DNA from 4 places in the Clostridium omnivorum genome. Region 1 is predicted to be linked to each of the others. Evidence: riboswitches for the same ligand, from Rfam matches in the RefSeq annotation. Region 1 holds a riboswitch; each other region holds the start of a gene.

Region 1 (7,677 bases):
GTGATATATTAAACATAGATAGCAGCGGAAAAGTCATTAGTGTCGGAAGAAATATAGGCTCACCATCTGATTGCAAAATTTCTATGGAAATGTTTATTATGAAAAAACAGGTTTTAATAGATTTAGTTTTAAAAGGCATAAAAACAGGAATGTACACAACTTTAAAGGATGCAGTATATAAAAACATTAATAATTACTATATTAATAACCATGAATTTAATGGGTATGCAGCATGTATAAACTCCATAAATAGCTTTTATAAAGCCAATATGGATATGCTTAACCTTGAGATAAATAGGGACTTATTCTTCAAAAATGGCAAAGTATATACTAAAGTTCAAGATGAAGCTCCTACTAAATATGAAAATACTTCAAAGGTTTCAAACTCTTTGATAGCTAATGGCTGCATCATTGGAGGTACTGTTAAAAATAGTATTATTTTTAGAAGAGTTAACATTGAAAAGAATGCTAATATTAAAAATTGTATTATAATGCAAAATTGTATTATTGGTGGGAATGCTAACCTCTCCAATGTTATTATAGACAAAAACGTAGAAGTAGAAGCACATAACGATTTAATAGGCCATGAAAACATGCCACTTGTACTTGAGAAAAAAACTTTATTTTAAAGGAGATTTGCAATGAAAGTATTATTTGTAGCCTCTGAAGCTCATCCATTTATTAAAACTGGAGGCCTAGGTGACGTAGCCTATGCACTGCCAAAGACTCTTCGCAGTTTAGGAGTAGATGTAAGAGTAATAATACCTAAGTACGGTACTATGGCTAACTCCTTTAAGGAAAAGCTTAAAACACTAAGTACCTTTAATGTACCTGTTGGCTGGAGAAATCAATATGGAGGACTTCAATATCTTGAATATGAAGGAATTCCCTATTACTTTATAGATAATGAATACTATTTTAAAAGACCAGCTTCCTATGGGTACTACGACGACGGAGAAAGATTCTCTTATTTTTGCAGAGCGGTGCTTGAGGCTATTGATACAATGGATAATTTCACACCAGATATTATTCACTGTAACGACTGGCATACAGGAATGATAATTCCTCTAATGAAGGAGCACTTTTCCTGGAAAAATAACTATAAAAACATTAGAACAATATTTACAATTCACAATTTACAATATCAAGGTGTATTCTCAAAAGAGATTTTGGGAGAACTTTTATCCTTAGGTGATGAGTATTTTACAGAAGATAAATTAAAATACTATGATGGTGTTTCTTTTATGAAAGGCGGATTAAATTTTGCTGATAAAATTACCACTGTAAGTAATACTTATGCCGAAGAAATAAAAACAGCCTTCTATGGCGAAGGCCTTCACGGCTTGTTATGTGCAAGAAGCAATGATTTATCCGGTATTGTAAATGGTATAGATACAACTATGTATGATCCTAGAAAAGATAAGGAAATATTCTTTAATTTTGATGAAAACAATATAGAGAACAAATTATTTAATAAAACAAAGCTCCAGGAGCAGCTTAATTTACCTGTAAACAAGGATATCCCTATGATTGGAATGGTAACAAGGCTCGCATCACAAAAGGGAATAGACCTAATAAGCTGTTTAATTGAAGAAATACTTCAATTAAACATTCAGCTTGTAGTGCTAGGCACTGGTGAACCTACCTACGAAGATATGTTTAGATACTACGCTGGAAAATATCCTGATAAGCTATCGGCAAATATATGCTTTAATAATGAGCTTGCGAAGAAAATCTATGCTGGTTCTGATTTATTCCTAATGCCTTCTCTTTTTGAACCCTGCGGAATTGGCCAACTTATAGCACTAAGATATGGTACACTTCCTATCGTTAGGGAAACTGGAGGTTTAAAGGATACAGTAATATCCTTTAATGAAGTTACTGGAGAAGGTAATGGCTTTTCTTTTAGTAATTACAATGCTCATGACATGCTCTATACAATAAAAAGAGCAGTAAGTCTATATGAAAATAAACCTGTATTTAATAATCTAATTAAACGAGCATTAACCGAGGACAACAGCTGGTGCATTTCTGCTAAAAAATATATTGAACTATACTCATCTTTGCAGTAAATATAAAGTTAAGATTATAAGCAAATATCGGCAATTTGGAGGATATTATGAGGTTAAATATAGAAAAATTCAAGTTTGATTTTAAAAGAAAACTTATGAATACTTTTGCTGAAGAAATAGAAGACGCCCCAAAGCTTCACATATATATGGCCTTAGGTGGGCTTGTAAGAGATTATATTACTGAGGCCTGGGTTAATTCAAACAATTATTACACTGAAAATAATATTAAACAAGTGTATTACTTTTCTATGGAGTTTTTAATCGGAAGACTTTTAAAGAGTAATCTTTTAAACATAGGAATATATTCACTATGTGAAGAAGGCCTTAAAGAATTAGGAATTAATATTTCAGAGCTTGAAGAGTTAGAAAATGATGCTGGCCTTGGAAATGGCGGGCTTGGGAGACTTGCTGCATGCTTTCTAGATTCCATGGCTTCCCTCGGCATACCAGGCCACGGATGTGGTATTAGATATAATCATGGACTCTTTGAACAGAAGATAATAAATGGTTATCAAGTTGAAGTTCCAGATAATTGGCTAAAAGAAGGAAATGTATGGGAAATTCGTAAAGAAAATAAATCTGTTGAAGTAAGATTTGGAGGTAACATACGAATTAGCCAAATTAATGGAAGACTTTCCTTTATACATGAGAACTATGATGCAGTAAGGGCTGTTCCATATGACACTCCAGTTATTGGATATGATAATAATTCAGTCAACACTTTAAGGCTTTGGAGTGCCGAACCAATTGACACAGAATTTGACCTTTTCTCCTTTAGCAAGGGAGAATATTCTAAAGCTAGCTCATATAAGGCTTCTGTTGAATCCATATCACAAGTTTTATATCCTGATGACAGCTACATAGAAGGCAGACTTTTAAGATTAAAACAGCAGTACTTTTTTGTAAGTGCTGGTTTGCAGAGTATTGTAAGGAGATTTAAGAAAACTGGTCACTCAATTAAGGAATTAAATGATTTTGCAGCAATTCACATAAACGATACCCATCCAGCAGTAGCTGTACCAGAGCTTATGAGAATACTAATAGATGAGGAAAAGCTGTCTTGGGACGAAGCCTGGAAAATAACTACAAGTACAATTGCATATACAAATCATACAATACTTGCTGAAGCCCTTGAAAAATGGCCAGTAGATATGTTTAAAAAGCTTCTACCTAGAGTTTTTATGATAATTGAAGAAATAAACAAAAGATTTTGTGAAGAAGTATTGGATAGATACCATGGTGATTGGAACAAAATTAATGAAATGGCTATTATAAAAGATAATCAAATTAGAATGGCCTATCTTGCAATTGTAGGAAGCCATTCAGTAAATGGAGTTGCTAAGCTTCACACAGAAATATTAAAGAAACAAGAACTCTCAAGTTTCTATAATTATTCTCCTTATAAATTTAATAATAAAACTAATGGAATTACTCATAGAAGATGGCTGCTTCAGGCAAACCCTGAGCTTGCTAATTTAATAACTGAAACTATAGGTGATTCTTGGATAAAAAGTCCAAATAATCTATCATCTCTTCTCCCCTATAAAGATGATAGTGCCTTTAGAGATAAAGTTGCCAAGGTCAAACTAAATAATAAAATTGAGATTTCTAATGATATCTATAAAAAATATGGCATTAAAGTTGACCCTTATTCTATTTTTGATGTTCAAGTTAAAAGACTTCATGCCTATAAAAGACAAATACTTAATGTATTTAACATCCTTGACTTATATAATAGATTAAAACAGAATCCAAATTTAGATATAGTACCAAGAACCTTCTTCTTTGCAGCAAAAGCTTCTCCTAGTTATCATTTAGCTAAGCAGACAATAAAACTAATTAACAGCATAGCTTTCATGGTTAATAACGATGCTCAATTAAACAATAAAATTAAGGTAGTTTTTCTAGAAAATTATAGAGTTTCCTTAGCTGAAAGGATTATTCCTGCCTCTGATGTGAGTGAACAAATTTCAACTGCTACTAAAGAGGCTTCAGGTACTGGTAATATGAAGTTTATGATGAATGGAGCTGTAACCATAGCCACTTTGGATGGCGCAAATATTGAAATTAAAGATGCTGTTGGTGATGAGAATATTGTAATCTTTGGATTAAAGGATTACGAAGTCCTGGATTACTACAAACATGGAGGATACTCTTCTAGAGAAATCTTTAATAATGATAGAAGAATCAACTGCATAATAAATCAAATTATGAATGGATCTCTTGGGGTTGCTGGTTCTGAATTTAATATGCTCTATGACAATTTAATTTACAACAACGACGAATATTTTGTACTTAAAGATTTTGACTCCTATGTAAAAGCTCAGAATCAAATAGACAGCTACTATAAACAAAAGGATAAATGGCAGCAAATGTGTATAGCAAACATCGCTAAATCGGGTATCTTCTCCAGTGATAACACTATACGTGAATATTCAAAGGAGATTTGGAATACTCAGGAAATAATTCTATAATAAAAGGACTATCTCACAAAAAATGAGGTAGTCCTTTTTAACAATTTATTCAAAATTACTATTAAGCAATCTTATCAAAATTTCTTATTGAATCACATCTCTCTTTATTCTTTAAGGTCATATAAATATAGAATGGTACCCCAGCTAGCATTAGAAGGAATCCATACATTACTGTTTCTGCACCTGAACCATAGATTGTCCAGCATGCATATAGAAATCCTACAAGTGGTATAAAAGAATTCTTTATAAAATTCCACAAGTTGAAATTCTTTTCCTTTTTAACTATTAGTATCATATCTGCTGCCGAAGTCATTGCATATATTGGCAAGAAAGATAGTGTTGCTAATAGTATTATAAAGTTAAAAGCTGCATTTGTGGTTTTATTATAGTTCAATAATAAAAGTACATTAACTAATACAGATCCTATAATTATAGCTACATAAGGTGTATTATATTTTGGATGAACCTTTGCAAAGAATTCAGGGAACATTCCATCCTTTCCTGCTGCATATGCTACACGAGCTGTAGATAGAAGCCATCCAACTGTAGTTCCTAGAATACTGATTACAGCACCAATAGTTATAAAGTTTGTAATTCCAGAACCAAAATATTGAGATAAAATATCTGCTAATGGTGCGCTGCTCTTAGCAAGTGCTCCATTTGGCATTGCACCCATTGCAAAGAAATTAATTGCCATATACATAACAGCAACAATTATGATTCCGATGATAGTACTCTTTGCTACGTTCTTTTCAGGATTCTTAATTTCACCTGCTGCTATAGATGCGCTTTCAAGACCAACAAATGCCCAAAGTGTTGAAGTAGCAGCACTTGGCATTGTGCCTAGTCCTTTTTCAGCAGGGAATAGTGGTAATAAGTTTGATACATTGAAGTGTAGTGCAGCTACAATTATAAATAATAAAAATAGTCCTAATTCAAAGAATGTTATTGTTGTCTGAATCTTACCTGCTTTTCTAACTCCAAATATGTTTATTATAGTGAATATCCATAGTACTATTGACGCAAATAAAAATGCTCCTAATTGGCTATTTCCTATGGCAGGTATTAGCTTTCCTGCATAACTAGATACTGCTATTACTACTGCAGCATTACCTATCCATGATCCATTCCAATATAACCATGCACTCATAAAACCCATGAAATCTCCGAAGGCAAGCTTTGAGTATTCATAAGGTCCTCCAGTCTTTGGTACCTTTGTTCCTAGTCTAGCAAAGGATAATGCTAAAAATATTGACCCAAGCGCTGTAACTATCCATGCAAACATAGTTGCTCCTGGTCCTGACTTGTCCGCCAAAGTTGCAGGCAACATAAATATACCCGATCCCATCATATTTCCAGCTACTAGAGCTGTGGCAATTACAAGCCCTATATCCTTCTTTAATTTTGTATTTTGTTCCATAGTTACGTCCTCCTTATCAGTTTTTTCCGATAAGTAAATTACCAGCGAGAGTATAAAAAAGCCTTGAGCGCGTACACTCAAGGCTTTAAATCGCATTAAAAACAAACGACCTAAATCTATTTGAATGATAGCTCTCCACAAGAAAACTTGTGACAGTTATGCACATATTCTATGCAAAACCAGCTATACAGTATTAAAGCATTTACTGTACGCTTCGGCGATATTTCCTTTCCTGCTGCTTCAACGCGCTTAACTTCACAACAGTACTAATAAGTATCGCACCTCTACCTTGGTTATTTACTCATTCTTTTCGTTTATTATTATGCACTAGAACTTTAGTTTAGTCAAGGGTTAATTAAATATTTATGCATAAAACAGAAAATCATGTATTTTTTATACATTTCTTAGCATATGTATCAATATAAAAATTATTTTATACATTCACATACTTCTAATATTTTATAGTATAATTATCATAACATAGTTTAAATACATAAAAAGGAATTATACTTTATAAGCTTTAAATATAGGTAAAAATATAATGTTATTAATTTTTTGGGGGGTAAAATACAATGGTAAGTAATTCTGTCATCTATATGATGGCCTTTGCAGCTATCTTTTCCTTGCTATTTCCAATTGGTTTATTTATCTTTTTCAAATTAAAAGATAAGATATCCGTTAAACCAGTTATACTTGGCGTACTAACCTTTATAGTTTTTTCACAAATCTTAGAAAAACTCATGCATGTGTTTGTAATGAATAACAATTTGATAACTGCGCCTCTACTATTTGCTATTTATGGCGCATTAGCTGCTGGTGTTTTTGAAGAGGTTGGAAGATATATTATAATGAAACTATTTATGAAGAAAGAAACAGAGTGGAAGGATGGTATAGCATTTGGAATTGGTCACGGAGGTATAGAGGCCATATTACTGGCATGCTTTGGTAACTTAACTTATATTTTTTATGCAAAACTCATCAACGCTGGGCTTTTTGAAAAAACATTGAGTGGTAAAGCACCTGCAGCAACAATTGCTGCAATAAAAAGCTCTCTCATAAGCGCCACTCCTGCTTTAACTTCTTTAGGTGCATTTGAAAGATTGTTTGCTATAATAGCTCACTTAGGTTTTTCTTTAATAGTGATCTATTCAGTAAAGTCTAAAAAGCCTATATATCTATTAATTGCAATTATAGCACATGCAGTAATGGACTTCCCGGCGGGCCTTGCTCAAGTACATATACTTAATAATATATGGTTTGTTGAAGGCTTCTTTGCAATATTCTCTATAGCAATGCTTATATTTATTGTAAAGTCCAAAGAGATTTTTAAGAATTTAAACACTTAAAATAAATAATAACAAAAACTAAGACACAGTATAATTAGTGCTTAAATACTAATTATACTGTGTCTATATTTATACATTATGTTTCTAGGTGCTTGCAGTGCTTGCTTATATACTTTCCGTCAATATAATATATTTCTGGTTTATCCACAATAAACTCTAATATATACAATTCTTTTCTTAATTCCTCTAAGGTTAAATCTTTAAACTTTTCTAAAAGTTCCTCTTCAGTTACTCTACATTTACTGTGAATAAAATTAGATATATCTTCTCTATAAAAGGAATCCATAAAACCCCCTCCTTATTATTTATATTCTCATAGAGGGGATTTTGGAACATTAATTAAAATTTTTTTACATCCAATCTTT
Region 2 (7,677 bases), 330 kb from region 1:
AACTTGCCAGAGCTTTTAGCTATGCCCTTTGACGGAATAGAAGCAAGATACTGCCTTAGTAGCGAGGATTCAACTAAATTTTTTATAGAAACAGCATTAAATAAATTTTCTTTTTATACTGGAGGCTCAGACTTTCATACCAACAAGATTAGAGATGAAAAGCACTGTATTATTGGAGAGCCATATCTTAATTCATTAGAACTTCAAAGGTTTCTTGTAAATTCTGGAGCCTTGGTGCTTGGTGCTGGTGCGCAAACCAGATGTTTATATAGATGGATTCCTTACTATTAGTATTTTTGGTGGTGAAATAATGAGATTTTTAATTTTCAGTGATTCTAAAGGGAAAGAAAATGGTATAAATGAGAAGGTACTGTCAAGGTTACTAAAGGAGAGCAAGAGACTTAGGCCAGAGCCTGATTTTATTATGCTCGGAGGAGACAATGTAGGAGGCAGCAGCGACATGGATATATATATGGAGCAGCTTCAAAGACTGAGAGCTTTAATAGATATATGTTATCCTGGCATAGCTCTGCTCCCTGTGATAGGAAATCATGAAGTGAATAATGAGCCTGCAGATGACAGCTATGAAAAAATATTTAAGAGTATTTATAATGATGTGCTCCCACATAATTGCCTTCAGGGTTACAACAATACTGTGTATTACTCAGATTATGGAAACACAAGATTTATAGTACTTAATTCCTTTCACTATGGAGAATTAAACAGGATTGGAGAGAGACAGCTGAACTGGCTTCAGGATACAGCTTCAAAGCCAATGAAGAATAAAATAGTTTTTGTTCACTCTCCTGCATTTCCAACAGGAGCTCATATGGGACACTGTCTTGATTTAAATCAAAGGGATAGGGATGCCTTTTGGAACATAGTTGAGAATTGCAATGTAGATATAGTATTTTCAGGCCATGAGCATAATTATTCAAGAAGAAAATGTGGAAGCGTTTATCAGATAATAACCGGAGGAGCAGGAGAGAAGCTTAAAGATAAATACAAGGATAAAAAGGGAGTTATAGAAGGTCCTAAAGCTAAATATCATTTTGTAGCTGTGGATATTGAGAACAGTGGATTAAAAGTGTCAGCAATTGGATTTGATGGTAAGCTTTTAGATGAATTTACAATGGATAAGTACTAATTGGGGCAGTTCTGAGTAACTGCCTCTATTGCTATTATATAGTTTGTAACACATGTATAATTATGGTAAAATATACTGATATATCTTCTAATTTAGTGCTAGAGGAAAGCCTGAATGAAAATCTATAAAGAAAAGATTTTTCCTAAGTTTTAGGTAGGATATTTATATTAGGGGGTGGCAATCAATGAACCTTAAAAGGTTAGTATATATGGTTACTATGCATAGGTCAAAAAAGTATATTGTTAATAAATATGGAGAAGCATTTTGGAAAGATTTTAAGCAAAAGTCTATGAGAATATTGAATAGCATTTTACCTAAGGTTCCAGATATAGGCAACAGCATATTTGCCTTTAACTATGAATTTTGCCCTGCTTATATATCTTGGTATAAAAGCTTTATGGAACTTGGATTAAGCAGTGATGAGGCGTGCAAAGAAATATGGAAAATGAATGAATGCTTAGTTACGATAATCCCAAGCTGGGTTCTGTCTATGTCAGTTGAAGCATACTTAGGCGGGTTTCGTAGAAGTGCAGCAAGGCATGAGCAAAGGATGAAGGAAAATAAGCTTCACCCCTATGATTGGAAAATTGCGTATAGGGAGATAGATGATAATACATTTGAAATTGATATAACAGAATGTGCAATGCTAAAGCTAAGTAAAGACTTTGATGCTCTTGGCATGTACCCAGCTATTTGTAGAATGGACTACCTTTTTTCACACTATATGGGCAGCGGTTTTGAACGTACTAAAACCTTAGGGGATGGTGATAGTTGCTGCAACTGCAGATATCATATGAGGGGAAGTTGTGAATGGGCACCTGAAAAGGGCTTTGAATATAGAAAGTAACTAGTTTATGCTCAATAGTTTTTTTATAGTATAAAAAGTGTTATAATCTTTATTGGAAAATAATTAGTATTAAAAATTCTTTAAAAAGTACGAGGAAATGTAAAATGGTAAAAAAATCATATGTAAAAAAGGATAAGGTTATAGAAGCTGCTATAAAAGTAGTAAGTGAAAAAAGCGTTGAAGAAGCAACAGTACGTGAAATAGCTGAGAGGGCTGGAGTGACAACAGGAACAATTTATCATTACTATAAAAATAAAGAAGAATTACTATATGATGTAATAAATCATTCAGTGCATTTTATATATAAAATCACCGAAGTTAAGGAAGCTAAAACCAAAACTCAAGAAGAACTTGAAGCACAGATTAAAAGTGAAGTTGCACAGCGTTTGTCAAAAATTGAAGAGCAAAAATTACATATAATGCTTATGAGTGATATACTTTCAAAGAATGGCGACATGAAGGAAAAGTCCAAAACAAATTATGAAAATATAATAAGAAAGTCTGCAGAGCTTTATTATAGTTCCTTTGGAGTAGAAAATGAAAAGCTTAGAAGATCAGTTATTTCAATATTGATTGCAGCCCTTGATGGAGTAGCTATACAGCAGTCATTGAGTGTTTTGCCTGAAGAACAGGAAAATTTTATTAAGATATTTAATGACTTTTTCGCGGAGAGTATTCCTCCGTTTTTAGAAAAGCATAAACTGGATAAGTAGATATAATTTTTATTTTTGAAGATTTGTATTTCTACGATAGTTTAAAAAAACGTAAAACAGCAATAAAATTATAGAAAGTATTGCTGTTTTTATTATGTTGAATATATATAAAATAAAGAAGAGGTGTAATTTAAATGGCATTGAGACAAATAAGATTGCAGGATGATGAAATATTAAGAAAAAAGAGCAGAGTAGTGGAAGTTGTTGATGATAGGATAAGACAGATTTTAAATGATATGGCTGATACTATGTATAATACAGAAAATGGCGGAGGACTAGCAGGTCCACAAGTAGGCATATTGAAGAGGCTAGTTGTAATAGATATGGGACAAGGACTAATAAAATTAGTAAACCCAAGAATCATTAATCAAGAAGGAACACAAGAAGTTGTAGAAGGCTGTTTAAGTATTCCAAACACTTGGGGAAAGCTTACTAGACCTGCAAAGGTAACAATACAGGCCCTAAATGAAAACGGAGAGGAAATTACTTTAACAGGTACAGGAGATTTAGCAAAATGCTTTTGTCATGAAATAGACCATTTAGAGGGCATTCTTTTTACTGATTTAGTTACTGAATTTTTAAAGTAATACTATAATACTAAAAGGCTATTCTACTGCTAAATGCATTGAGCAGTAGAATAAGCTTGTTGTATTTTTCACATGTAAATGACTTTTTTAAATATACTGCCCTATAGTTTAAATCCTTTTAATCTCTGTTTATATACTTCTACTGTTTCATCATAATCCATAAGAAGACCTTCTTCTTTGGCAAAGTTTCCAAAGCCTATGGTATCGCCTTTTAGTCTAGGCAAAAGCTGAAAATGCAAATGATTTCTTTTACCGTCGCATATTGTGCACATATATACCTTTTCTGCACCTAAAACTTCTTTATGGAGTTTAATTATTGCATCTGATATTTTTAATATATGTATTCCTAATTCAAGTGGCATTTCAGAAATATCTTCATAATGTTCCTTTGCTACTATAATCGTATGTCCAGTTGCTTTTGGGTATTTTTCAAATAAACATCTTACCTTCTCATCCTCATAAAAAACTAAACCATCATCAGGGAAAATATCTCCTGTTTCGAAATTATAGCAGGAAAAACATATACCTTTTTCCTGCAGCTCTTTTATTTTTTTGAATCTTTGTTTTAGTGCTTCTTTTTCGCCTTTGGATAATTGCTTAACGTACAAAGTAACCCCACCTTTTTACCGTATTAATCAATACATATCCTACTATAATAGAAATGTTATATTTTGTAAACCTACAATTTGGGTGTATTTTTGCAAATTTGAAGTATACAAATTTGATATACTTAACCTACCATTTATTGAGAGTAATTTATATTACAATAGTCAAAAAATATTAAAAAAATTTTAATGTAATTGTTTACTTTTGTAAAAAAGACAAATTACAAGGTTGACAAAGGTAAAATCCTGTTGTAGACTAAAAACATAATTTAATAAGACCTCACTTTTGCAAGTGAGGTAGAGGCGCGGTGTTTAACAGTCTTTAGTGGAGTATGAGAAGCTAAGATGCTAAGGAGAAGGAAATATCGCCGAAGTTTGTAATATTCTCAGTATTACATGCTGGGTCTGCAGTTAAGAACTGCAGGACTGTCTCAATAGACTGCCCGGTTTATTGAGTTGTGCTATCTCATATTGGGAAAGAAGGGGGATTAGGAGTAACTTTGTATATTTACGACCTGAGCTTGCCTCAGGTCTTTTTTGCGCAAAAAAATATCTAAAAATTCAAAAAATAAGGAGATAAGAATTATGAATAGAAAAATATCAGTATTAATAGCAGTATTTTTATCAGCAGTTATGCTGTTTACAGGATGTGGAAAAGGCAATGGTACAAATAAAGAAGTAAAGGGTGGAACTTTTAAAGTAGGTCTTGAAGCTGGATATGCACCTTTCAACTGGACTCAAAAGGATGATTCCAATGGAGCAGTTAAAATTGAGGGAAGCTCAGAGTATGCAGGAGGATATGATATAGAAATAGCAAAGAAAATTGCTAAGGATTTAGGAAAAGAATTAGTAGTTGTTAAAACTGAATGGGATGGTCTTGTACCTGCATTAACTTCAGGAAAAATTGATGCAATTATAGCAGGTATGTCTCCAACAGCAGAGCGTAAAGCAACAATTGATTTTTCAGATAACTATTATAAATCAAATTTAGTAATGGTTGTTAAAAAGGGTGGAAAATATGACGGAGCTACTTCTATTCAGGATTTCAAGGGAGCAAAGGTAACTGCTCAATTAAATACTTTCCACTATTCAGTAATAGATCAGATACAAGGGGTAGCTAAGCAGCCAGCAATGGACAACTTCCCAGCAATGAGAGTTGCTCTTCAATCAGGAATGATAGATGGATATGTTTCAGAGCGTCCTGAAGGCGTTAGTGCTGAAACTGCTAATTCAGCCTTTAAAATGGTTGAATTTAAAACTGGATTCACTACTTCCGATGATGATACTGCAATTGCTGTAGGTGTTAAAAAGGGCAGTGATCTAACAGCAAAAATTAATAAAACCTTAAGCGGAATATCAGAACAAGACCGTAAAGCTATAATGGATAATGCTATAAAGAACCAGCCAGCAGCTAAATAGTTTAATTTAAATTAAGTGCTGCATACTAAGGAGGATAAAGATGAGCTTTGATTGGGTAGTAAAAATTGTACAAAATAACTGGCAAATGTTCCTTCGTGGAGCTGGAATGACACTATATATTTCTTTGATTGGTACTATATTAGGTACTTGCATAGGATTATTAGTAGGAGTAGTACGTACTATTCCTCTTCCTGAGCGAGGGGTTAAAAAAATTATATTTAAGCTTGTTAATCTTATTCTGTCTATATATATAGAAATATTCCGAGGAACACCAATGATTGTACAAGCTATGGTAATTTATTATGGATCAGCTTTAGCCTTCGGAATAGATATGAACAAGGTATATGCAGCACTCTTTATTGTTTCGATTAATACTGGAGCGTATATGTCAGAAATTGTTCGTGGCGGTATTGTTTCAATCGATAAAGGACAATTTGAAGCAGCTGAGGCTATAGGTATGAGGCATATTCAAACTATGACAAGTGTTATATTACCACAGGTAATTCGTAATATTTTACCTGCAACCGGTAATGAATTTGTAATTAATATAAAAGATACCTCAGTACTTAACGTAATCTCTGTAACAGAATTATATTTCCAAACAAAATCAGTTTCAGGAAATAACTTCAGATACTTTGAAACATTCTTCGTTGCTTGCGTAATATATTTTGTTATGACCTTTACAATTACGAGAATTCTTCGTTATATTGAAAGAAAATTAGATGGCCCAGATAATTACATTATGTGTGGCAATCAAATGCAAGTAGAAACTGCTGAGGATGCTCTTCGCAGAACGAATAATAATGATGGACTAGCTTGTTAACGGGAAGGAGGAGAAAGTATGGAAAAAGTAATTGATATTCAACATTTAAGCAAATCCTTTGGAGCTCATGAAGTTTTAAAAGACATAGATTTTTCAGTAAATAAAGGTGAAGTAGTATGTATAATAGGTTCCTCTGGATCAGGTAAATCCACTCTTCTTCGCTGTGTTAACCTTTTAGAGAAGCCAAGCGGTGGCCAAATTATTTATAACGGAGAAAATATTTTAGATGATAAACATGATATCTATGCATATCGTACAAAATTGGGTATGGTGTTTCAACAATTCAACTTGTTTAACAATCACAATGTATTAAGCAACTGTGTTGTAGGCCAAATGAAGGTTTTAAAACGTTCCAGGGAAGAAGCTGAAAAAGTTGCTATGAAATATTTAAAGGTTGTTGGAATGGATAAGTTTATTAATGCAAAGCCAAGACAACTTTCAGGTGGTCAGAAGCAGCGTGTGGCTATAGCAAGAGCTCTTTCAATGGAACCAGATGTTATGCTTTTTGATGAACCAACATCTGCCCTTGATCCTGAGATGGTTGGAGAAGTTCTGAAGGTTATGAAAGAGTTAGCTGAAAGTGGCCTTACTATGCTTATAGTAACTCACGAAATGGGATTTGCTAAAGAAGTGTCAGATCGTGTAGTATTTATGGACAAAGGAGTTATTGCAGAAGAAGGAAGTCCAGAGCAAATCTTCAATAATCCAACTCAAGAACGTACTAGAGAATTTTTAAAACGAACATTACAGAGAGATAACTAAAACTCATAAAAAATATAAATCCATAGGTTAAAGAAATTTAAACTGCTCCTTGTTATTTAGACATAGAGCAGTTCAAATATAAGTTTAGTCTATGGATTTTTTCTTTCTACTGAAGCTATAAATGCTCAGTTAGGATAGCTTAAACAGTAATATCATCTAAGGAAAAGCTTATAATTTTTTTTAGTTCTTCGAGGCTCATTTCAACCTGATATCCAATTTTACCAGCACTGAAAATTATAGTATTAAACTTAGCTGCTGTCTCATGTATTGTTGTAGTAAGGCACTTTTTCATACCTATAGGTGAGCAGCCTCCGTGTACATAGCCCGTGATAGAAAGCAGATCTTTAGATTTTAACATCTCTATGGATTTTTCATTAACTGAGTTTGCTGCCTTTTTTAAATCCAGCTCTTCAGCAACAGGTATTAAAAAAACATAATACTTTTTTGACTTTGCTACTGTCACTAGGGTTTTAAAAACCTGAGCAGGGTTTTGGTTTAGCGCCGCTGCTACTTCAACACCGCTTATTGCATCTGTAGCAGCATAGCTGTGACTTTTATATTGTAGTTTTGCTTTATCTAGTAATCTCATTACATTTGTTTTGTATTCCATAGTATACCTCGACTGTAGTTAACAATAATTTTTATTCCTTTTCAGCTTCAAGCTGATTTTGCTGATTAATTTTCTCTTGTTTATTGTTAGAAATAATTCTTTGGATAACTTCCTCAATAAAAATGAAAAAAACAGTTCTTGACTTTTCATAAGGCTTTAAATCC
Region 3 (7,677 bases), 1.2 Mb from region 1:
GTAATCTCTCATGCATACTCCATCTACATAATCTCGAATCATGTAGTTACCACCAATTTCGTATATTCTGGGAAAGTATTTGTTGCCATTAACCTTTTTAAGGATATAAGCTTCTCCTTTAAAGCTTTTTTCATTAAAGCATATTTTTATAACTTTATTATCAGGGAGAAGGATTACTACCCCATTGTGGCCTCGTCCAAGCATCTTATGATCAAGCAAATTTATATCTGAATAATTAGATTTGTGTTTGTGCTTTCCTCCCATATAAAACACCTTCTTATAAGTTTTTATACCTTCATATATAGTATGAGTTCAGCAGTGTATATGTTACTGGTGAATTTTAATTGGCTTTATGCTAAAATAGTAGTACATTAGTAAGTTAATATAAATTTAGACAAAATTTGATGTGCGTTGGTTTAGGAGACGGTATTTTATGAAATCTAACATTTATCGCATAATAACTGTAGCATCAATATTCTTAACTCTTAGTATAATAATAGCTTTAAATAAGTACGAAACAGATATCAAACCTGTAGTAGATATATCAAAAGATTGGACAATCCAATATGGAGATAAGCGGTTTGTAGATGATTTTAGCTATAATTCAGATAGCAAAATCGGAGTGGAAAAAAGAATAACTTTGACTAATAAGTTTATAATACCTGAAGCAAATAAAAGTACAGATTTATATCTGAAGCTTGGAAAGACATACGGAAGTTATAAATTGTATGTAAATGATGTGTTTTTAGGTGGAGCTGGAGATATGCCCCCAAATTATAGAAGCGGATGGACTAATTTGGGCTTTTTTATGCTGCCCGATATAGCTATTGACAAGAATAGAGAAAATACTATAAGGATGGAGTATTATTCTGATTATGCTTCTGGATTTATATCAAAACCTATGATAATCAATTATAGAGATGCTTCTAGATTATTTTCTATATCTATGTTTTATAATCATACGATATATATTATAATAATGACTTTGCTTGCAGCAGTATCCTTATTCTTTTTATACATATATAAAAGTTCTATTAAAGAAAAGTATATTCTTTATTTTTCATTGATTACTGCTAATCTATTTATATATTATAATAGTTATGTGTGGCCATTCGCTTTTGCTAGGGATTTTCAAATTTTAAAAATAACAGAATCAGCATTGTTTATTTCTATTATCTTGTTTATATATTTTATAAAGAGTTATTTAGGAATAAACATAAATAAATTTGATAAAGTTCTTCATCGTGGACAGATGTCATTAGTATTTTGCTCATTATTTATTTCGAGTATAGGAAGGTATAATCAATTTAGGGACATATTTCATATAATTATTGTGTTTGATATATGTTATATTATTTTTATTGCGGCGAGAGCAGTAATAGATAAAGTACATAACTCAAAGTATATTTTTGTTATTACATTAACAGCCTTAATGTTTATAATTCATGATAGTATTAATTTTATAATACCAAGTACGAGAAGGTATACTTTACTTTTCAATTTTCCAATAAGCGTATTTATTTTACCTACTGTAATTATGAACTTAGCATTAACCTTTGCACTAAAAATTGAAGAATTACAAAGCTGTTCATTGCAGTATTCGGACAAGCTTAAAAATTTAAATCATATGCTTAAGGATATTATAGATGAAAATAATGTATTATATTCTAAGACCATAACGGATTATCTTACAGGAACTTATAATAGAAACTTTTTAGAAATTTCCTACAAAAAACAAATGGAGGATATGAAGGGTGAAGATAGCTATGCTCTATTTTTTATTGATATAGATAATTTTAGAGACTTCAATAACAATTATGGACATGAGGTAGGAGATTTTATACTTAAAAGCTTTGTTAATTGTATAAATGAAGAACTGGATCCTATAGATATATTTGTACGGTATAGCGGTGATGAATTTGTAATATTGATGTATGATAATGAACCATTAAAGCATAAAATTGTGGCAGAAAGGATACTCAAAGGCTTTGAAACTTCAAAATTTGAGTACAAAGAAAAAAATTATAGTATAAGCTGCTCAATAGGTATTAAGCTGATTAAAAATAATACCTTAAGTCTTGATAATGCTTTAAAATTAGCTGATATGGCCATGTATAGAGCTAAGGCAAATGGTAAGAGCAGCTATCATATATTAGAATAAATGGTGGAAGAGATCTAATCCTTTCCACCATTTTTTTATTGAGCACCTGCTAAGCCTATTTCTTCAGCAGCAGCTTTCATTCCGTTTATTGTCTCTTCAATAACCTTATCCATTTCTATTCCAAGCCTTTTTGCACCTTTTTCAATTAGGTCTCTATCTACTCCAGCCGCAAAGCTTTTTTGCTTCCACTTTTTCTTAACTGATTTTACTTCTAAGTCAAGAATGCTTTTACTAGGTCTCATAAGTACTGTGGCTGTAATAAGCCCAGTCAACTCATCAATTGTATAAAGGACCTTTTCCATTGTTTCTACAGGTTCTACATTAGTACAGATTCCATAGCCGTGACATTCCACAGCATGTATGTATGACTCTGGATAGTTTTTGCTTTTTAATATATCCCTTGCTTTTATGCAGTGCTCTTCTGGGTAAAGTTCGTAATCTATATCATGAAGAAGTCCTATAATTCCCCATTTTTCAATATCACTTTCATCAAAAAGCTTTGCAAAGTGTCTCATAACGGCTTCTACAGATAGAGCATGTTTTATTAAACTATCACTTTTTGTGTATTCCTTCAGAAGCAGTAAAGCAGCTTCCCTAGTAGGCATCAATTCACTCATGATTTATCCCTCCGTTTGAACAATAATTAATATAAGTTTAATGCTAACTATTTTTAGTGTCAACGACTTGAAAGCTTTGAAAAGAAAAACTTTTATAGCATGAAAATATAAAAGGCTGCTGACATTGTCAACAGCCTAAGTTTTATTAATGATAAATATTTATATAAATATTAAATTTACTTGAAAATTATAGTCTAGCTACTCCGCTCTTTCTAGCTGCTTCTCTTACTGCGTCAGCAACTTTGCTTTGAACTTCCTTGTTGAAAGATTTTGGTATTATATAATCTTCATTTAATTCATTTTCAGGAATTGAGTTTGCTATAGCATAAGCTGCGGCAACCTTCATTTCTTCATTGATTTCTCTAGCTCTTACATCTAGAGCTCCTCTGAATATTCCAGGGAAAGCAAGTACGTTGTTTACTTGATTTGGGAAGTCAGATCTTCCTGTACCAATAACTCTTGCTCCTGCCTTCTTAGCATCTTCAGGGAATATTTCTGGTGTTGGGTTAGCCATAGCAAAGATTATAGCATCTTTATTCATAGCTTTAACCATTTCCTCAGTTACTGTACCAGGAGCTGAAACTCCTATAAATACATCTGCACCCTTCAGCGCATCAGCAAGAGAGCCGGCAGTTTTATTTAAGTTTGTTATTTTTGCAATTTCTTCCTTTGATACATCAAGACCGCCGCGGCCTTCATATATAGCACCTTTTCTATCGCACATAGTAATATCTTTTACACCTGAGGATAGAAGAAGCTTTGTTATAGCAACTCCAGCAGCACCTGCTCCGTTTGTTACAATCTTTAAGTCTTCAAGCTTTTTGTTAACAATCTTTAGTGCGTTTATAAGACCAGCTAAAGTAACAACAGCTGTACCGTGTTGATCATCATGGAATACAGGTATATCAAGTCTTTCTTTTAATTTTCTTTCAATTTCAAAGCATCTTGGTGCTGATATATCTTCTAGGTTTATTCCACCAAGACCTGGGGCAATTCTAACTACTGTTTCAACTATTTCATCTGCATCCTTTGTATCAAGAACTATAGGAAATGCATCTACATCTCCAAAAGTTTTGAATAGTACAGATTTTCCTTCCATTACTGGAAGTGAGCCTAATGGACCGATATCTCCAAGTCCTAATACTGCAGTTCCATCAGATACTACTGCAATTGTGTTCCATTTTCTAGTATAAACATAAGCTAAATCAGGATTTTTTTCAATTTCAAGACAAGGTTGAGCAACTCCAGGAGTATAAGCCAAACTTAAGTCTTGTGAAGTATTTACTGGTACTCTTGATACTATTTCTAACTTACCTCTTTTTTCTTCGTGGAATTTTAAAGATTCTTCGTATATAGTCATACTTATCATCCCTTCTTATGTATATTATTTTTTAGGAAAGTGGTAGTTATTCATCCAAGTTCCTTTTTAATCTTCGTATTTTTAATACCATCCTTATTATAACCTTATTGTTAATAATGAGTCAATTCAATAAACGGATTATTAAAGCCTCATAATGACAAAATGAATGAAAAATCAACGTGAATATATAGAAAAGGCGGAATATATGTAATTTAATAAATTTTCAGTATATATTGACAACATAGTATAGTTAGAATATAATAAAGTTAGGATTTATTAGAAAAAAATCACATATAATACATAAATAGAGGCGCAAGCAAATGTGTAGTTCTTAGGTGTTAAGAAGAAGAACCTTTAAGACTAAGAGCGAAGGATTTGTCTGCCGAAAGAACAGGTTTGTTCTTGAACCTGCTCTTGGGGATAAAGGAAACTACCCTTATCCTTGCCATGAAAATTCATTCATGGAGAGCTATTTATGTGATGAGAATAAAGATTTTCATTGCATGAATGGCTATCAAATGAATGATGGCTCTTTCAAACGTGTCCAATTAAGCACTGAAAACCTTTCAGTGCTTTTTTATTTTGCATAAGCTTATGCAAGATAAAATATAAAAAATATTAAATATGCAAGGGGGAGAGGATTTGAAAGCACTAATTAGAATGAGAATGAGCGCACATGATGCTCACTATGGTGGTAACTTAGTTGATGGCGCAAGAATGCTTCAACTATTTGGAGATGTAGCCACAGAGTTACTTATAAGAAATGATGGAGATGAAGGGCTTTTTAGAGCTTATGACAATGTAGAATTTTTAGCTCCAGTATTTGCAGGTGACTACATAGAAGCAGATGGTGAAATTGTTGAGTGTGGTAATAGCTCAAGAAAAATGGTTTTTGAAGCTAGAAAGGTTATTATTCCTAGACCTGATATCAATGATTCAGCTTGTGATGTACTAGAAACACCAATAGTAGTTTGCAGAGCCAGTGGAACTTGCGTAGTACCAAAGGATAAGCAAAGAAAGTAAAAACTATAGGAAATGGGGGAATTTCATGGATAAGCTAATAATAACAGCAGCTATATGTGGTGCAGAAGTTACAAAGGAACACAATCCGGCTGTACCATATACTGTAGAAGAAATAGGCAGAGAAGCAGAAGCCGCTTACAGAGCAGGTGCAAGTATTATACACCTTCATGTAAGACAAGATGATGGTACTCCAACTCAAGATAAAGAAAGATTTAGACTTTGTATAGAAGAGATAAAAAGAAGATGCCCTGATGTTATAATTCAACCTTCTACAGGTGGAGCAGTGGGAATGAGCAACGAGGAAAGACTTCAGCCAATATATTTACACCCTGAAATGGCTACTCTTGATTGCGGGACTTGTAACTTTGGAGGAGACGAAATATTTGTAAACACAGAAAATGCTATTAAAGAATTTGGCCAAAAGATGATTGAACTTGGGATAAAGCCTGAAGTAGAAGTATTTGACAAAGGAATGATAGACTCAGCAATAAGACTTCAAAAGAAGGGTTTTATAAAAGCACCAATGCATTTTAACTTCGTAATGGGAGTTAATGGAGGAATCAGTGCAACACTAAGAGATTTTGACTTCTTAATGGGGAGTATACCTGAAGGAAGTACCTTTACCGTATCGGGAATAGGAAGAAATCAATTTCAAGTTGCAGCCATGTCTATAGTGTCCGGTGGGCATGTTAGAGTAGGATTTGAAGACAACGTTTACATTTCTAAAGGTGTTCCTGCAAAGTCAAATGGAGAGATGGTAGAAAAGGTAGTAAGACTTGCTAAGGAGCTTGGAAGAGAAATAGCAACTCCAGCAGAAGCTAGAGAAATATTAGGTCTTAAAAAATAAATATGTGGGTGAAATTATATTAGGGGGTTGGGGTAAATGAATAAGGTAGTAATGCCAGAGGAGCTAAAGCCCTTATTTAAGGATGGAATGACTATAATGATAGGTGGCTTTTTAGGCTGTGGTACTCCTCATAAAATAATCGATTTGCTTATAGCAATGAACGTTAAGGATTTAACAATTATTGCCAATGATACAAGTTATGTTGATAAGGGCATAGGTAGACTTGTTGTTAACAAACAAGTTAAAAAAGTTATAGCATCCCATATAGGAACAAATTCAGAAACTGGAAGACTTATGAATGAGGGCTTAATGGAGGTTGAATTAGTTCCACAGGGAACCTTAATTGAAAGAATTAGAGCAGGCGGCTCTGGACTTGGAGGGGTTTTGACTCCAACAGGGGTTGGAACTGTGGTAGAGGAAGGAAAGCAAAAGCTGACTATAAATGGCAAAGAATATCTGTTAGAGCTTCCTTTAAGGGCTGATTTATCTATAATCAAAGGAACTATTGTAGACGACTTTGGAAATGTATTTTACAAGGGAACTACAAGAAACTTTAATCCTATAATTGCAATGGCTGGAGATAAGGTTGTAGTGGAAGCTGAAAAGCTTGTAAAAGCTGGTGAGCTAAACCCAGACTATGTTATAACTCCAGGAGTATTAGTTGATTATATCATAGAGGGGATTGATTAATATGATTACAGATAGCAAGCTTGCAAAGCAAATTATAGCAAAAAGAGTTGCTCAAGAACTAAGAGATGGCCAGCTAGTAAACCTAGGAATAGGACTCCCAACTATGGTTGCAAATTATGTACCAGAAGGAATGTCTGTTACCTTTCAATCGGAAAATGGGATGGTAGGAATGGGACCTGCAAGTGAGGCAGGAGAAGAGGATGTTGATATAACAAACGCTGGGGGACAGTATGTAACAATTCTACCCCACGGAGCTTACTTTGACAGCTCAGTATCCTTTGCACTTATTAGAGGAGGACACGTTGACATTACTGTGCTTGGTGCTTTAGAAGTAGACCAAGAAGGAAATCTGGCAAACTGGATTATACCAGGAAAGATGGTACCTGGAATGGGTGGAGCAATGGATTTAGTTACTGGAGCTAAAAGGGTAATAGTAGCTATGCAGCATACAGGAAAGGGAGAACCAAAAATTCTTAAAAAGTGTAAACTGCCGCTAACTGCAAAGGCAGAGGTAGATTTAATAGTTACAGAGCTTTGCGTTCTTGAGGTTACTAAGGAAGGCTTAGTGCTAAGAGAAATAAACAAAGACACTACAATTGATGAAGTTAAATCAGTGACAGAAGCTGATTTGATTATACCAGAACAAATTAAAGTTATGGATGTATAAAAAATAAAGGATGATGGGGAGGATTTTATTATGAAAAAAGGATGTAAATATGGTACACACAGAGTAATTGAACCACAAGGAGTTCTAACTCAAGCAGCTCAAAAAATATCAAACGATATGGAGATCTACAGCAATGAAATATTAGTAGATGTTCAATCACTTAATATTGACTCAGCTAGCTTTACTCAACTTAAAAAGACTGCAGATGGAGATATAGAAAAAATTAAGTCACAAATACTAGAAATAGTTGGTGAAAGAGGAAAGATGCAAAATCCTGTAACAGGATCAGGCGGAATGTTCATAGGAACAATA
Region 4 (7,677 bases), 180 kb from region 1:
TCTAGTCCTACAATCTCTATAATTCTCTTTGCTCTTTCCTTTGTTGAACCTTCAACTACTGTGTAAGGTACATTTTCAGCAACTAAAAATTGCTTAATTGCCTCATCTACTCTTATTGCTGTATCTTCATCCTGCCACCTAACTCCATCTTTAGAGTATCCAAATTCTCTTGGAACAAAGAATATATGATCATACTTAGGTATATCCCTAAGGGCAAGATAATAAAGATCCTTTAGTATTTCTATCTCTTTTTTCGTTCTTTTCTTACTACCAAGCATAAACCTTCCATAAACATATGGTACAAAGGTTGCATAGTCAGTAATTGCATAATCAAAAATGCCTAAATCATCTTCAATTCTCTGCTGACCTAAATATATTCCATATTGCTCTGCAATGCTCTCTATCATACCTTTATCTCTTAAATAGTCTGTACTATATTCTGAAGCACAACCTACATTTAATCCCATAATCTTCATGTCCACATATAATTGTTGTATTAAGGTGGTTTTACCACATCTTGGTCCACCTAGAATTGCTATTCTTGTAGTCATATTTTCATGACCCTCCACATCCAATAATTTATCAAACCACAGAAAATTATATCAATTTATGTCTAATTTTTCAACAAAACCACGAATGATTTTTTAAAAAATATTTTTTCATTTCCATCTATGTATAGCTTTTCATTGAATTTACTTCCATTTATTTTTTATACAGTAATGTTATAATATTTTTAGTGGAATTTTTTAAAAATGTCATGGAGGTTACGATATGTATAAATTAATTGCCTTAGATATGGATGGAACTCTATTAAGCGAAGATAAAACAATTTCAAAAGCTAATTTTAAAGCAATTCAAAGAGCAAAGGCAAAAGGCGTTAAAGTAGTACTGGCAACCGGCCGACCTATAAATGGAATAAAAAAATATCTTAAAGAACTTAATCTAGTTGAAGCTGGTGATTACGCTGTAGCATATAACGGCGCACTAGTGCAAAGAACTAAGGATGGTAAAATAATTGCAGATAATCCAATGAATATCGAAGACCTAAATTACTTATATGAACTAAGCAAAAAGTTAAAGGTCCACATACACTTTTTAACTGAATCAAAATGCGTAACAACTGAAATAAATGAATATTCTATGGTAGAAGCTACAATAAATGAAATACCACTAGAAGTTGCTGATTTTAGTAAAATACCTTTAGATACAAATGTTGTTAAGATAATGTTCGTTGATGAAGCTAATTATCTATCAAAGGTAGTTGAGCAGCTGCCTTCCGAAGTATATGATAAGTATACAGTTGTTAGAAGCGCTCCTTATTTCTTGGAATTTTTAAATAAGAAGGTCAATAAAGGTTTTGGTGTAGGCTTACTTGCAGAAAACCTAGGTATATCTCATAAAGAAGTAATCTGTATTGGTGATGCAGGTAATGATATTGATATGATAAAATACGCTGGACTTGGAGTAGCAATGGGAAATGCCTTCCCTGAAGTTAAACTAATAGCTGACTATGTTACATGCACAAATGAAGAAGACGGCGTTGCAAAAGTAATAAACAAATTTATCCTTGAAGAAGAAAAAGTAAGCTAGGCGTGACACGGGGACGTTTCGCTTGGCACACTAGTATGCCAAACGAAACGTCCCCGTGTCACAACTCTTTAAAGTGATAATTCTGTAGAAATCAAATCTTCATAACTCTGTCTCTTGCATATAAGCCTTGATTTTCCATCTCCCACTAATACTACAGCAGCTCTGGGTATTTTATTATAATTGCTTGACATGGAGTACCCATAAGCTCCTGTTGAAAGCACTGCTAGTATATCGCCGCTTTCTACACTTGGAATATCCACATCACTTAAAAGTATATCCCCAGATTCACAGCACTTACCAGATATAGTCACCTTTTCATGGGAACTGCTTTCAACTCTATTAGCAATTACACATTCATATTCTGCCTTATAAAGCGCTGGCCTTATATTATCTGTCATACCGCCATCCACAGCCACATATTTTCTTACTTCTGGAATGTCCTTAATAGAGCCGATGCTGTAAAGGGTAGTACCAGCTTTTCCAACAATAGATCTACCTGGTTCGATAACCAGCCTTGGAAGCTTTATATTGAGTTCAAAAGCTTTATATTCTGCCCTTCTTATTATAGTTTCACAAAATTCCTCTATACTTCTAGGCTTATCACCCATTCTATAATGAATACCGAAGCCACCACCTAAGTCTAGCTCTTCAAGCTCTATCCCCAATTTATTTTTTATGCTGCTCATTAATGTAAGCATTACATCTGCAGCTTCTTCATAGGGCTCAAGTTCAAAAATCTGAGAACCTATATGGCAGTGAAGTCCTACTAAATTTATATTTGGAAGTGCTGCTGCCTTACGTACTGCCTCTAAAGCGTTGTCATTTAAGATAGTAAATCCAAACTTTGAATCTATCTGCCCTGTTTTAATATAATCATGGGTGTGAGCTTCAATGCCTGGGGTTATTCTAAGTAGAATACTCTGCACCTTATTATGTTTTTCTGCAACTTCGTTTATTCTCTCTATTTCATAAAAATTATCTACTACAAATCTACCTACTCCATATTTTACTCCCATGTCTATTTCATCAAGTGTCTTGTTATTTCCATGAAAATACACTCTCTCCAAAGGAAAAGAACTTTTAATTGCAGTATATAACTCTCCACCTGATACTACATCCAGGCATAAGCCTTCTTCATTTATAATTTGACACATAGCTATTGTAAGAAATGCCTTTCCTGCATAGGCAACTCTATTTCCCATTTCATTTACTTTAAACCCTTTAAAATATCTCTTACACTTATTTCTTATTAATGTTTCATCAATTACATATAGTGGAGTACCATATTGAGCTACTAAATCCACGGTATTTACCCCACCTATAAAAAGCTTATTATTAATAACTTCCGTTGTTCCAAAGAACTCCATATCCTTCACCACCTTAAAAGCTGAATTTTATAGTTCAAACTCTGATGCCATAATATTAATGGCTTTAAGCTTATCCTCTTGTCTAATTGCACAGGTTATCCTAATCTCTGAGGTAGTAATCATTTTAACTAATATATCATTTCTGCTAAAGAGCTTAAACATCTTAGCAGCAACTCCAGAGGTAGTTTTCATACCTATTCCCACTATAGAAAATTTAGTTATATCTTCATCAATTATTATATTTTTCCCTTCGGAGTACAGACTTACTATATCTAGGCACTCCTTCAAATCATCTTTAGGTATAGTAAAAGATATATTTACAGTACCATTCACTGGTGCAGTCTGGCTTATCATATCAATATTTATTCTCTTGCTTGCTACATCTTCAAATAAATTAGATAAAACATTTATATCATTAGAAATATTTTGTACTGTTATAGCCACATCTTCATCACTAGTTGCAAGTCCTGTTACTGGTTTACTTTCCATGTTCATATTCTTTACCTCCCTAATTACAGTTCCTTCTATATCACTATTACTTAATCCAACGTATATAGGAATACTATACTTTTGACCAAGCTCTATGGAACGAGAATGCATAACTTGCGCTCCAAGACTTGCTAGCTCCAGCATTTCCTCATAGTCAATTTCTTTAAGCTTCTTTGCTGCACTATATTTTCTAGGGTCAACGCTATAAATTCCGTCTACATCCGTATATATTTCACAGCTTCCATTTAGCTTTACAGCTATAGCAACAGCGGTAGTGTCAGAACCACCTCTTCCAAGTGTTGTAATATCACCCTCATCATTTATTCCTTGGAAACCAGCAACTATTACTATTTTCCCTTCTTGTAGCCTTTCTCGTATTTTAGTTCCATCAATATCGTCTATTAATGATTTCCCATATTGACCTGAGGTTTTAATTCCAATTTGATATGCTGAATAGCTGATGGCATCGTGTCCCATAGCTTTAAGCGCCATAGCCAGTAGCGAAGATGAAATCATCTCACCTGTAGATAAAAGAGCATCCAGTTCTCTTCTGTCAGGGTTATCTGTTACCTGCTTTGCAAGTGCAATTAATTCATCAGTAGTATCACCCATAGCTGATACTACTACCACCATGCTATTGCCTGCTTCATGCTTTTTTATAACGCTCTGTGCTACCTTTTTAATCTTTTCTATGGTTCCTACAGAACTCCCACCATATTTTTGAACAATTACAGACATTTCAATCTCCCCTTTTCATAAGTAATATTTAGCATTAATACGACCTTAGGCAGGGCATTTGAAATCTTATATGAATATTATTAAACCTATATAAAAAAACAAATGCAGCAAAGGAACACCTTTGCTGCATTAATAAAAAACTATGCAACTAGTGTTACCTTTGTAGCTCTCCACTTATACAGACTTTAATCCGTAATATCTAAGTGACAGCCCTGCATATATTATATGCAAAGCCAGAAATCTCCTTTGCCAAGTAAAATTTCTTCGGCCATAACTCCTTTTGCTCTCCTTCTTAGTGTGCCCACTCTTGAAAGCTACTATTAATTACAGCGCCTCTACCCTAGGTTACTCATATACCGTATTAAATTAAGCACAGTTTAACACAAAAGAAAACTAAATGCAACCCTCATAAAATTAGTCAAATAAATCCATTCCTATTTTCTTATAGAACTTGTAATCTATATCATGGCTTGTTTCCAAGTTATTTTCTTCTCTAAATTGAATAATACCAGCTTTCATTCCATCCCCGTAAACACCGTCAATACTACCTGAATAGTACCCTTTAGCTTTTAACAATCGTTGAACTTCTAACACATCAGCACCTCTGTCTCCAGGTTTTAAATATCTGTAGCCTCCATTATAGGCTCCATAGAGTTCACATTGAATAACCACTATGGTTCCAACATTTACGTATTTATATAGATCCTCTATATCATTATTGAACATTCTTATGCAGCCATGAGAAGCAGCAGAGCTTATAGAACCTGGTCTATTAGTACCATGAATTCCATATAGTCCCCAAGGTACATTTAAACCAAGCCATCTTGTACCAAAGCCTCCGCTCCATTCTGCTTTGCTTATAATAGTCCATGTACCAAGAGGTGAAGGGGTATCAACCTTCCCACAAGCTATACTATAGCTTTTTATAACCTGCTTAGTATTCTTATCAACAAGAAATAGCCTTTTTTCTCCTATCTCAATCACTATTTCATATTTGTTAGCAGCGTTATAATTATAATTTGAAGCCTTAACATTTATAGGAATTATAAAAAATAAAAGTGTATATAATAGCAAAATTAGAATAGTTTTTTGAAACTTTTTCAAATTCATGCCTCCTCCCAATTTCATGCAGCTCTAAAATATAGTCTTCTTTGCAGTAAATCAGCACATGAATTTAGTATATACCTCTACTCACTATTTAATTCTAATATTGAATGGAATATATTTCTTACATATCTGCTGTATAGATATAATTTTTTTCATGGTTACCAACTAAAATATGTTTCATATAATACAAATGAAGTAATATTTTAAGGAGACATATATTCATGTTTTATTGCCCATACTATAATTATTGTAAATCACTCTACAGAGAAGAAGCTGCTCCAGTTTCCTATGTGAGAGTGCTTCATGCAGCACCAGGTGCTCCTTCAGTTGATATTTACTTAAACAACAGATTAATAATTAGAAGATTATCCTATAAAGACTTTTCAGTTTATCTTCCTGTTAGTAATGGAAATTATAATATAAAGGTTTATCCTGCTGGAACAACCCAAAATCCTGTTATAGATACCAATTTAGAAATACCAGCTAAGGCCATATTCACTATTGCAGCTATTGGAACTCTTCCAAATCTCAGCCTGCAGCCTATATTAGAACCAATAATTCCAACTGAGCCTGGTAAAGTTTATATTAGATTTGTTCACTTATCACCAAATACCCCTAGTGTAAATTTAACCCTTAGTGATGGGACGGTATTATTTAAAAATCTACAGTACAAGGAAGTAGCTGACTATATTCGAGTTGACCCTGGCACCTATTCCTTTGAACTAAGACTTACTTCTAGTAATGAAAGAATACTTTATGTACCAAATCAGCATCTTAGACCTAATCGCATTTATACTTTCTATGCTGTAGGCCTTGCTGATAAAACACCTCCACTACAGGCTCTTATTCCTCTAGATGGTAATACTTATTTAAAAGTATAATGCTAAATTTTAAAAATCTTACCGCCACTTAGTCATAACATCATCTTATAAAACCCTGAATTTAGCTTCAGGGTTTTTTTATGCATATAAATCTTTAAAAATAAGAAAATAAGTATGGCAATATTGTTTACAGAGAGGAGATTAACTATGTGGACTGCCTTTATTAATATATTTCTTAGAACAATTGGTGCGTATTTGTTACTTTTACTGTTAACAAGACTCATGGGAAGAAAGCTTATTTCACAAATGACCTTCTTTGATTTTACTGTTGGTATCACAGCAGGCACTATAACAGGTGTAGTTGCCTTGGGAGACATAAATTCTTTTCCGTATTCTGCAGCAGCTTTAATTATTTTTGCACTGCTTGCTATAGCCTCTTCCTACCTTCATATAAAAAGCTTTAATGCAAGAAAGGTATTAAACTCTGAGCCTGTAGTACTTATTTCACAAGGTCAAATGGTTGAAGAAAATATGAAAAAGTGCCGAGTAACCATTAATGAACTTATGATGCTGCTAAGAGAAAAAAGCGTATTTAATGCAGCTGAAGTTGAATTTGCAATATTAGAAACTGATGGCATTCTCTCTGTGCTTCCAAAGTCTGAAAAACAACCTCTTACTCCTTCAGATATGAAAATAACAACATATTATAAAGGTTTGAGCAAGGACATTATTATAGATGGAAAGCTGATGAATGAAAATCTTGATGATACAAAGTTTACAGTGCAGTGGATAGAAGAACAGTTAAAAAAGCAAGGCATAATGAATATATCGGATGTTTTCTATGCTGGGCTTGATTCATCAAACAATTTATATGTGTCACTAAAGAGTTCAACTAATGAAAAACATGGCATGTACGGTATAGAATAGCTTAGGAGCTGATATTATGTTTGACAAAGTAGATATGAGACATATTATAGCAATAATATGGGTTGTGTGCTTTGCATTATTATGGATAGTATTTGCAAAGGCACTTCCATATAAAGCTATGAATAGTGATTTGACTACCTTAGAACAGAATATTAAGAATAAGAATTGGAAACAAGCGGATAGGAACATGAAAAGTTTAAAAGCCACCCATGATAAGTACAGAAAGATAATTCAAATGAACAATGCCACTGAAATATATACAAATTTTGAAGCTGTTTTTGGTCAGCTGGAAGTAACATTAGAAAATAAGCAGGACAGCGCTATTGAATATGTGGGGGCTCTAAAAGAATCACTTAAGCTTGTAGCCAAAGCCTTTTCAGGTCCTTAAAGGAGTGTAATTATGATTGATGTTTTATCCTACAGTGTGAGAGTTTTAATAGTTTACTTTTTTACTTATCTCTGTACTAGAGCTATGAGTAAAAAAGCCTTAGCAGAAATGACTGCCTATGAAATTGCTACCATTATGATTCTTGCAAATGTAGCTGCAGAACCATTAGTTGATAAGGTAATTGTTAAATCCGTTTATGGCTCTGGTGCATTGGTTATATTAATGGTCTTAACCTCCAGGCTTGCTCTTG

The links. A riboswitch is a leader RNA that binds a small molecule or an ion and turns the genes downstream of it on or off. The one in region 1 is predicted to bind lysine.
Region 2: linked by a shared signal. The riboswitch ahead of bsdE14_RS16650 (transporter substrate-binding domain-containing protein) and the one ahead of bsdE14_RS15145 (APC family permease) in region 1 are both predicted to bind lysine.
Region 3: linked by a shared signal. The riboswitch ahead of kal (3-aminobutyryl-CoA ammonia lyase) and the one ahead of bsdE14_RS15145 (APC family permease) in region 1 are both predicted to bind lysine.
Region 4: linked by a shared signal. The riboswitch ahead of bsdE14_RS14235 (aspartate kinase) and the one ahead of bsdE14_RS15145 (APC family permease) in region 1 are both predicted to bind lysine.

Annotation. Positions count from the first base shown of each region.
Region 1 is NZ_BRXR01000001.1:3,203,784-3,211,460, reverse strand. It holds gene glgD (glucose-1-phosphate adenylyltransferase subunit GlgD) at 1-629, shown strand, start outside; gene glgA (glycogen synthase GlgA) at 642-2,072, shown strand; gene bsdE14_RS15150 (glycogen/starch/alpha-glucan phosphorylase) at 2,120-4,546, shown strand; gene bsdE14_RS15145 (APC family permease) at 4,608-5,966, opposite strand; lysine riboswitch at 6,087-6,261, opposite strand; gene bsdE14_RS15140 (YhfC family intramembrane metalloprotease) at 6,539-7,312, shown strand; gene bsdE14_RS15135 (hypothetical protein) at 7,389-7,598, opposite strand; gene bsdE14_RS15130 (hypothetical protein) at 7,663-7,677, opposite strand, start outside.
Region 2 is NZ_BRXR01000001.1:3,532,292-3,539,968, forward strand. It holds gene bsdE14_RS16620 (PHP domain-containing protein) at 1-291, shown strand, start outside; gene bsdE14_RS16625 (metallophosphoesterase family protein) at 311-1,147, shown strand; gene bsdE14_RS16630 (L-2-amino-thiazoline-4-carboxylic acid hydrolase) at 1,332-1,994, shown strand; gene bsdE14_RS16635 (TetR/AcrR family transcriptional regulator) at 2,099-2,707, shown strand; gene def (peptide deformylase) at 2,842-3,294, shown strand; gene bsdE14_RS16645 (HIT family protein) at 3,396-3,902, opposite strand; lysine riboswitch at 4,190-4,371, shown strand; gene bsdE14_RS16650 (transporter substrate-binding domain-containing protein) at 4,485-5,318, shown strand; gene bsdE14_RS16655 (amino acid ABC transporter permease) at 5,359-6,141, shown strand; gene bsdE14_RS16660 (amino acid ABC transporter ATP-binding protein) at 6,160-6,903, shown strand; gene ybaK (Cys-tRNA(Pro) deacylase) at 7,043-7,513, opposite strand; gene bsdE14_RS16670 (MurR/RpiR family transcriptional regulator) at 7,545-7,677, opposite strand, start outside.
Region 3 is NZ_BRXR01000001.1:1,980,799-1,988,475, reverse strand. It holds gene bsdE14_RS09440 (protein kinase) at 1-264, opposite strand, end outside; gene bsdE14_RS09435 (sensor domain-containing diguanylate cyclase) at 434-2,161, shown strand; gene bsdE14_RS09430 (HD domain-containing protein) at 2,197-2,778, opposite strand; gene bsdE14_RS09425 (NAD(P)-dependent malic enzyme) at 2,966-4,138, opposite strand; lysine riboswitch at 4,436-4,618, shown strand; gene kal (3-aminobutyryl-CoA ammonia lyase) at 4,781-5,161, shown strand; gene kce (3-keto-5-aminohexanoate cleavage enzyme) at 5,187-6,008, shown strand; gene atoD (acetate CoA-transferase subunit alpha) at 6,045-6,698, shown strand; gene bsdE14_RS09405 (CoA transferase subunit B) at 6,700-7,365, shown strand; gene kdd (L-erythro-3,5-diaminohexanoate dehydrogenase) at 7,396-7,677, shown strand, end outside.
Region 4 is NZ_BRXR01000001.1:3,026,831-3,034,507, reverse strand. It holds gene bsdE14_RS14250 (AAA family ATPase) at 1-551, opposite strand, end outside; gene yidA (sugar-phosphatase) at 772-1,590, shown strand; gene lysA (diaminopimelate decarboxylase) at 1,659-2,957, opposite strand; gene bsdE14_RS14235 (aspartate kinase) at 2,985-4,184, opposite strand; lysine riboswitch at 4,340-4,530, opposite strand; gene bsdE14_RS14230 (L,D-transpeptidase family protein) at 4,599-5,294, opposite strand; gene bsdE14_RS14225 (DUF4397 domain-containing protein) at 5,513-6,172, shown strand; gene bsdE14_RS14220 (YetF domain-containing protein) at 6,320-7,039, shown strand; gene bsdE14_RS14215 (DUF4363 family protein) at 7,056-7,427, shown strand; gene bsdE14_RS14210 (DUF421 domain-containing protein) at 7,440-7,677, shown strand, end outside.